Linked DNA regions of Indioceanicola profundi. The main gene of each other region encodes a partner of the protein of the gene in region 2 in a complex. Links are inferred from orthologs where the notes say so. Each region holds a gene or a part of one and is shown on either strand. Other genes may lie near its edges.

Region 1 (3,138 bases), 1.1 Mb from region 2 along the record:
ATGCCGAGTTCGTTGAGGGCCGCATACATCCGGTCGGTGGAGTCCTTGACGCCGGCCGGCAGGCGGCGGTTCGGATAGACGTGGTAGAACTCCTTCAGGTCCTTGACCTTACTGTCCTTGGCGTTCTCGGACTTGAAGGGGAAGTAGCCGTCCTGGGCAACCGGATCGAACAGGAACCCGTGCTTCTCCTCCGACGCGAAGAAGGCCGCCCATTCGGCATAGAGCTGCCGGATCAGCCCGGCATCGATGGGGTGGTTGCGCAGCACGGCGAAGCCGGTGCTGTGCAGGGACCGGGTGAACTGGGCGGCGGCGTCCGGCGACGCGAAATCCACGGTTTCGATATTGAACATGGCGGCGGTCTTCTTCTGCTGGCGCGCGCAGGACGGCACGCGCGGTCATCCCGTCTTTCTGGGGTCCGGCGCGTGAACCGTCAACTGCGGCGTTGGCAGGTGGCGGACGGCCGCCTGCTCACCCGGCCTGATCCGCCGGGACCACGAAGCTGTCGATCACCTTCTTCAGGCCCGCGGCGTCGAAGGCGATCTCGAGCTTGTCATTGTCCACGGTGCGCACCGTGCCGTAGCCGAACTTCTGGTGGAAGACCCGGCTGCCGGGATTGTAGGCCCGGTCGGGGCGGGAGCGGGGCTTCACCTCATAGGCGGTGCCCTCGATCACCCGGGCCGGGGCCTGGGGTGCCCGCTGGCCCATGCGGTTGAAGCGCTCATTGAAGCCGGATGCCGCCCAGGTGCCGCCCTGTGCGCCGTAGCCGGCCCCGTACCCGCCGAAACCGCCGCCGGCGATGCCGGGATTGTTCTCCACCTCGATATGCTCCGGCGGCAGCTCCTCCACGAAGCGGGAAGCGATGGAGCTGGCCCAGGAGCCGTGGATGCGGCGGTTGGCGGCGTGGCTGATATGGACGCGCTTGCGGCCGCGGGTGATGCCGACATAGGCCAGCCGCCGCTCCTCCTCCAGCCCGGCGATGCCGTTCTCGTCCAGGGTGCGCTGACTGGGGAAGACGCCCTCCTCCCAGCCGGGCAGGAAGACGACATCGAACTCCAGCCCCTTGGCCCCGTGCAGGGTCATCAGGCTGACCTGCTCCGCCCCGCTGCTGTCGGCATTTTCCATCACCAGAGAGACGTGTTCCAGGAACCCGGTCAGGTTCTCGAACTCGCCCATGGCGTTGATGAGTTCCTTCAGGTTCTCCAGCCGGCCGGGCGCCTCGGGCGTTTTGTCCTCCTGCCACATGCGGGTATAGCCGCTCTCATCCAGGATGGTCTGGGCGAGGTCGGTATGGTCCAGCGTTTCGATCTGGCCCTGCCAGCGGGCGATGTCCTGCATGAGCGCGCGCAGCGTGGCGCGCATCTTGGGCTTCAGCTCGTCCGTTTCCGTCAGCCGCCACGCGGCCTCCGTCAGGGGAACGCCCAGCGCACGGGCGGCTTGGTAGAGCTGCTGCACGGTGGCGGGGCCGATGCCACGCTTCGGCGTATTGATGATCCGCTCGAACGCCAGATCGTCGTCGGGCTGCGAGACGACCCGCAGATAGGCCAGGGCGTCGCGGATCTCCAGCCGCTCATAGAAGCGGGGGCCGCCGACCACCTTGTAAGGCAGGCCCAGCGTGATGAACCGTTCCTCGAACTCGCGGGTCTGGAAGCCGGCGCGGACCAGCACCGCGATCTCCGACAGCTTGATGCCCTTGCGTTGCAGCGCCTCGACCTCGTCCCCGACCCAGCGGGCCTCCTCCTCCGCATCCCAGAGGCCGCGGACCCTGACCTTCTCCCCGCCTTCGAATTCGGTCCAGAGCTGCTTGCCGAGCCGGCCCTGGTTGTTGGCGATGATGCCGTGGGCAGCGCCCAGGATATGGGCGGTGGAGCGATAGTTCTGCTCCAGCCGGATCACGGCCGCGCCGGGGAAATCCTGCTCGAACCGCAGGATGTTGCCGACCTCCGCCCCGCGCCAGCCATAGATCGACTGATCGTCATCCCCGACGCAGCAGATGTTCTTGTGGGCCTGGGCCAGCAGGCGCAGCCACAGATACTGGGCCACGTTGGTGTCCTGGTACTCGTCCACCAGGATGTAGTGGAAGCGCCGGTGGTATTCGGCCAGCACATCGATATGCTGCTGGAACAAGGTGATGTTGTGCAGCAGCAGATCGCCGAAGTCGCAGGCGTTCAGGGTGCGCAGCCGCTCCTGATATTGGCGGTACAACTCTAGCAGGCGGCCGTTCGCCATGTCGCCGGCATCCTGGGACTTCAGCCGGTCGGGGGTCAGCGCGCGGTCCTTCCACCGCTCGATGGCGGACAGCAGCACACGGGCCGGCCACTTCTTCGAATCCACATTCTCCGCCTCCATCAACTGCTTCAGCAGGCGGATCTGGTCGTCGGTGTCCAGGATGGTGAAGTTGGGCTTCAGCCCCACCAGCTCGGCATGGCGGCGCAGAATGCGAGCGGCGAGCGCGTGGAAGGTGCCCATCCACCAGCCTTCCGACTGGCTGCCCAGCAGATTGTCCACCCGGTCCCGCATCTCCTTCGCCGCCTTGTTGGTGAAGGTGACGGTCAGGATCTGCCAGGGCGTCGCGCGGCGGGTCAGCAGGATATGGGCCAGCCGGGTGGTCAGCACCCGCGTCTTTCCGGTGCCGGCGCCGGCCAGCACCAGCACCGGTCCGTCCACGGCCTCCACCGCCTCCCGCTGGACCGGGTTCAGCCCGTCCAGATAGGACATGTGACGGCCCAGCGCCGGCGGCATCGGCGGCGGGGCGTCGTGATCGTCGCGGTCCCGCGGCTTGGCGGGAACGGGCGGGCGGGCGGGGGGTGTGGAGAACAGGTCGGCCATGGCCGGAACATATATAGCACAAGCCGCGGCCGGTCATCCCCCCGGCGGCACGATCGCCCTTCCCCGTTGTTGCTCCTGCCGCCCGCATGTCACGACCGATTTCGTTGCGGAAGCTGCGGCGGGGTGGGAAGATGGCGAGGCCCGATGGCGGGCGTGGAGGAGCAAGGGATGGTGTCCGTGCGGTTGAACGATCCGAAGACGCTGGAAGCGATCGGAATCCTGGCCGGCGTGCTGGATGAGATCACGGGGCCGGAGCGGCTGGAGTGCTTGATGGCTGCCAATGCCCTGCGCCAGGTGGTGGAGACCAAGTCG
Region 2 (3,117 bases):
GGAAATAGGATGTCGAGCGCAATCAAGAAGGATTCATCAAGGGCGCGGGTTGTTTTTGCCTGCGGATTATTGCTGCACGAGTTTGAGGAAATTTCTAGATGTTCTCATGTTTCGAGAAGTCTCTCTCCTCTTGCGAGAAAATTGTCTCCGTTGCTCGAGAAAGGTAAGATTCTTGCTGCGGCTGATTGTGAAGTCATAAAGGCTTGGATAAATGGCGAGATTTCGTTTTTAAGTGGAAGCCAGAAATGAATGCGAGTACTGGAAGTTCGGCGGATGCTGACCGGGTTGATGGACCTGTTTGGATGAGGGTTCTTCGCGGCCGACCGGTTTCCAACGAAGGTAGTTGGATTGCCATAGTGTGGTCGAGTTTTGATGTTGGCCTCGCAGGTCTGCGGGGTGGCCTTTGCCGAGCGGGGTAGGAGTTCGAACCTAGCTCACCGCCGCTTCCTAGTCCTCGTCCCGCCGAACTGGATGCCGCCTACCTCCACCCCGCCATCGTCGGTGGCGTGGGCGGCGCGGGGTTGGCGGGGGGCGGAGTCGGAGCCTCGGCCGCCTTTGCGGGGGCGGCCGCTGCCGGAGTCGTCGCGGCCGCGCCCGCCGCGGGGGCGTTCGCCCTGGGCGCTGGCGCGCAGCGCGCTGGCGCCGGGGATGCCGGGGGCGGCGAGGCCGAGGTCGATCTGCTCCAGTCGGCGGATTTCGTCGCGGATGCGGGCGGCCTCCTCGAACTCCAGGTCGGCCGCGGCGGTGCGCATCTTCTTCTCCAGCTCGGCGATGATCTGCTTGATGCTCTTGCCGGAGAGGTCGGCGCCGGCGGCTCCGGTGTCCACCTCCACACGGTCGCCGCGCTCATAGACGCTGCCCAGCACGTCGGCGATGTTCTTCTTCACCGATTCCGGCGTGATGCCGTGCTCGGCATTGTAGGCGAGCTGCTTGGCGCGGCGGCGCGAGGTCTCCTCCAGCGCCGCCTTGATGCTGTCCGTCTCGCGGTCGGCATAGAGGATGGCGCGGCCCTCCACATTGCGGGCGGCGCGGCCGATGGTCTGGATCAGCGAGGTGCGGGAGCGCAGATAGCCTTCCTTGTCCGCATCCAGGATGGCGACCAAGCCGCATTCGGGGATGTCCAGCCCCTCGCGCAGCAGGTTGATGCCGATCAGCACGTCGAACACGCCGAGGCGGAGATCGCGGATGATCTCGATCCGCTCCAGGGTCTCCACGTCGGAGTGGACGTAGCGGACCTTGATGCCGGCCTCCATCATGTATTCGGTCAGCGCCTCGGCCATCTTCTTGGTCAGGGTGGTGACCAGGACGCGCAGCCCCTTGGCCACGACCTCCCGCACCTCCGCCATGACGTCGTCCACCTGGGTCTCGGTGGGGCGGATGATGACCTCCGGATCGACCAGGCCGGTGGGGCGGACCACCTGCTCGGCGAAGACGCCGCCGGTGCGCTCCATCTCCCACGGGCCGGGGGTGGCGGAGACGAACACCGTGGGCGGCCGCATCACGTTCCACTCCTCGAACTTGAGCGGGCGGTTGTCGGTGCAGGAGGGCAGGCGGAACCCATGCTCGGACAAGGTGGTCTTGCGCATGAAGTCGCCTTTGAACATGCCGCCGATCTGGGGAACCATCACATGGCTCTCATCCACGATCAGCAGGGCGTCGTCCGGCAGGTACTCGAACAGGGTCGGCGGCGGCTCCCCCGGATTGCGGCCGGAGAGATAGCGGGAATAGTTCTCGATGCCGGCGCAGGAGCCGGTCGCCATCATCATCTCGATGTCGAAGGTGGTGCGCTGGTCCAGCCGCTGCGCCTCCAGCAGGCGACCCTGGGCGTACAGCTCCTCCAGCCGGACCTTGAGGTCGTGCTTGATCTGGTTGATGGCCTGCTGGAGCGTGGGCTTCGGTGTGACATAGTGGCTGTTGGCGTAGATGCGCACCTCCTTCATGGAGGCGGACTTCTCGCCCGTCAGCGGGTCGATCTCGACAATGCTCTCCACCTCGTCCCCGAACAGGGAAAAGCGCCAGGCGCGGTCCTCCATGTGGGCGGGGAACAGCTCGATGGTGTCGCCGCGCACGCGGAAGGAGCCGCGGGCGAAGCCGACATCGTTGCGGCGGTACTGGAGCTCGATGAGCTGGGCCAGGAACTTCTGCCGGTCGAGCGTGTCGCCCACATTCACGTCCACCGTCATCGCCTGATAGGTCTCGACCGAGCCGATGCCGTAGATGCAGGAGACGGAGGCCACGACGATGGTGTCCCGCCGCTCCAGCAGGGCACGGGTGGCGGAGTGGCGCATCCGCTCGATCTGCTCGTTGATCGAGGATTCCTTCTCGATATAGGTGTCGGTGCGGGGGACGTAGGCCTCCGGCTGGTAATAGTCGTAGTAGGAGACGAAGTACTCCACCGCATTGTCGGGGAAGAAGCTCTTCATCTCGCCATAGAGCTGGGCGGCCAGGGTCTTGTTCGGGGCGAGCACCAGGGTCGGGCGCTGAAGCCGCTCGATCACATGGGCGATGGTGAAGGTCTTGCCCGAGCCGGTGACGCCCAGCAGCACCTGGTCCTTCTCCCCCTGGTGCAGGCCCTGCGTCAGCTCCTCGATGGCGCGCGGCTGGTCGCCGGCCGGCGTGTACTCCGACACCACGGTCAGCGGATGCCGCATCGGGGGCGAGGGCAGGCGGGTGCGCCAGGGCATGACCGGGTTGTCGGTCAGGGGCTGGTGCGGAGCGGCGGCGGGGGCGAGATCCTGGGGCATGGGGCTAAGATACGGTGCGGGCGCGCCTTGTTCCAGGGGGTGATCCCGCTTTGTTCGCGCGCCCGCCAGCGGCGTGCTGCAGGGCGTGGCACAGCGGTTCCCACGCGGTCTCCACCGTGTGGCTGGGCGGGCCGTCCTCGCGGGCGTAGGCGCGGACCGCGTCGGCGAGGTCGGCGCTGCGGCAGCAGCTTTTCGGGGGCGGGCCGCCGAAATCGGCGCTGTTCGGGAAGACCGCCAGCACCCGCACCCGGACCAGGGGGAAGCGGGCGCGGATGGCGCTGATCAGGGGATGGAGCTGGATCACGGGGTTCAGCATGGTGGCGACCTTGTGGTCCGGCGCCGCATAGCGCCACTGCCCCGCCGACGGGTTGGC

The links.
Region 1: the proteins of uvrB (region 2) and DOL89_RS03070 are in contact, whole or in part, in a crystal structure (PDB 7EGT), measured with the Thermus thermophilus proteins. The link is inferred for Indioceanicola profundi from one-to-one orthologs. Residues at the interface, in WP_096411307.1 of Thermus thermophilus: Glu23, Leu25, Arg26, Asp27, Gly28, Glu29, Arg30, Phe31, Arg55, Glu326, Asp327, Phe328, Glu379, Ser382, Gln383, His398, Gly400, Arg401; in WP_096412145.1 of Thermus thermophilus: His654, Arg656, Phe657, Gln666, Asp668, Glu669, Lys680, Arg681, Leu682, Ser683, Lys685, Tyr686, Ala687.

The regions. Positions count from the first base shown.
Region 1 is NZ_CP030126.1:635,790-638,927, reverse strand. Bases 105-3,131 are described here. They hold DOL89_RS03070 (ATP-dependent helicase), read right to left. Parts: upstream 2,740-3,131; coding sequence 469-2,739; downstream 105-468. Other genes in these bases: DOL89_RS03065 (hypothetical protein), read left to right, coding at 3,004-3,131; DOL89_RS03075 (isopenicillin N synthase family dioxygenase), read right to left, coding at 105-389. Also shown: more of DOL89_RS03075, read right to left, coding at 1-104; more of DOL89_RS03065, read left to right, coding at 3,132-3,138. UniProt on the Escherichia coli protein: A helicase with DNA-dependent ATPase activity. Unwinds DNA duplexes with 3'-5' polarity. Translocates on single-stranded DNA with 3'-5' polarity. Initiates unwinding more efficiently from a nicked substrate than double-stranded DNA.
Region 2 is NZ_CP030126.1:1,686,864-1,689,980, reverse strand. What follows is about bases 44-3,049. They hold uvrB (excinuclease ABC subunit UvrB), read right to left. Parts: upstream 2,652-3,049; coding sequence 435-2,651; downstream 44-434. Other genes in these bases: DOL89_RS08050 (NERD domain-containing protein), read right to left, coding at 2,749-3,049; DOL89_RS24780 (NACHT domain-containing protein), read left to right, coding at 44-249. Also shown: more of DOL89_RS24780, read left to right, coding at 1-43; more of DOL89_RS08050, read right to left, coding at 3,050-3,117. UniProt on the Escherichia coli protein: The UvrABC repair system catalyzes the recognition and processing of DNA lesions. A damage recognition complex composed of 2 UvrA and 2 UvrB subunits scans DNA for abnormalities.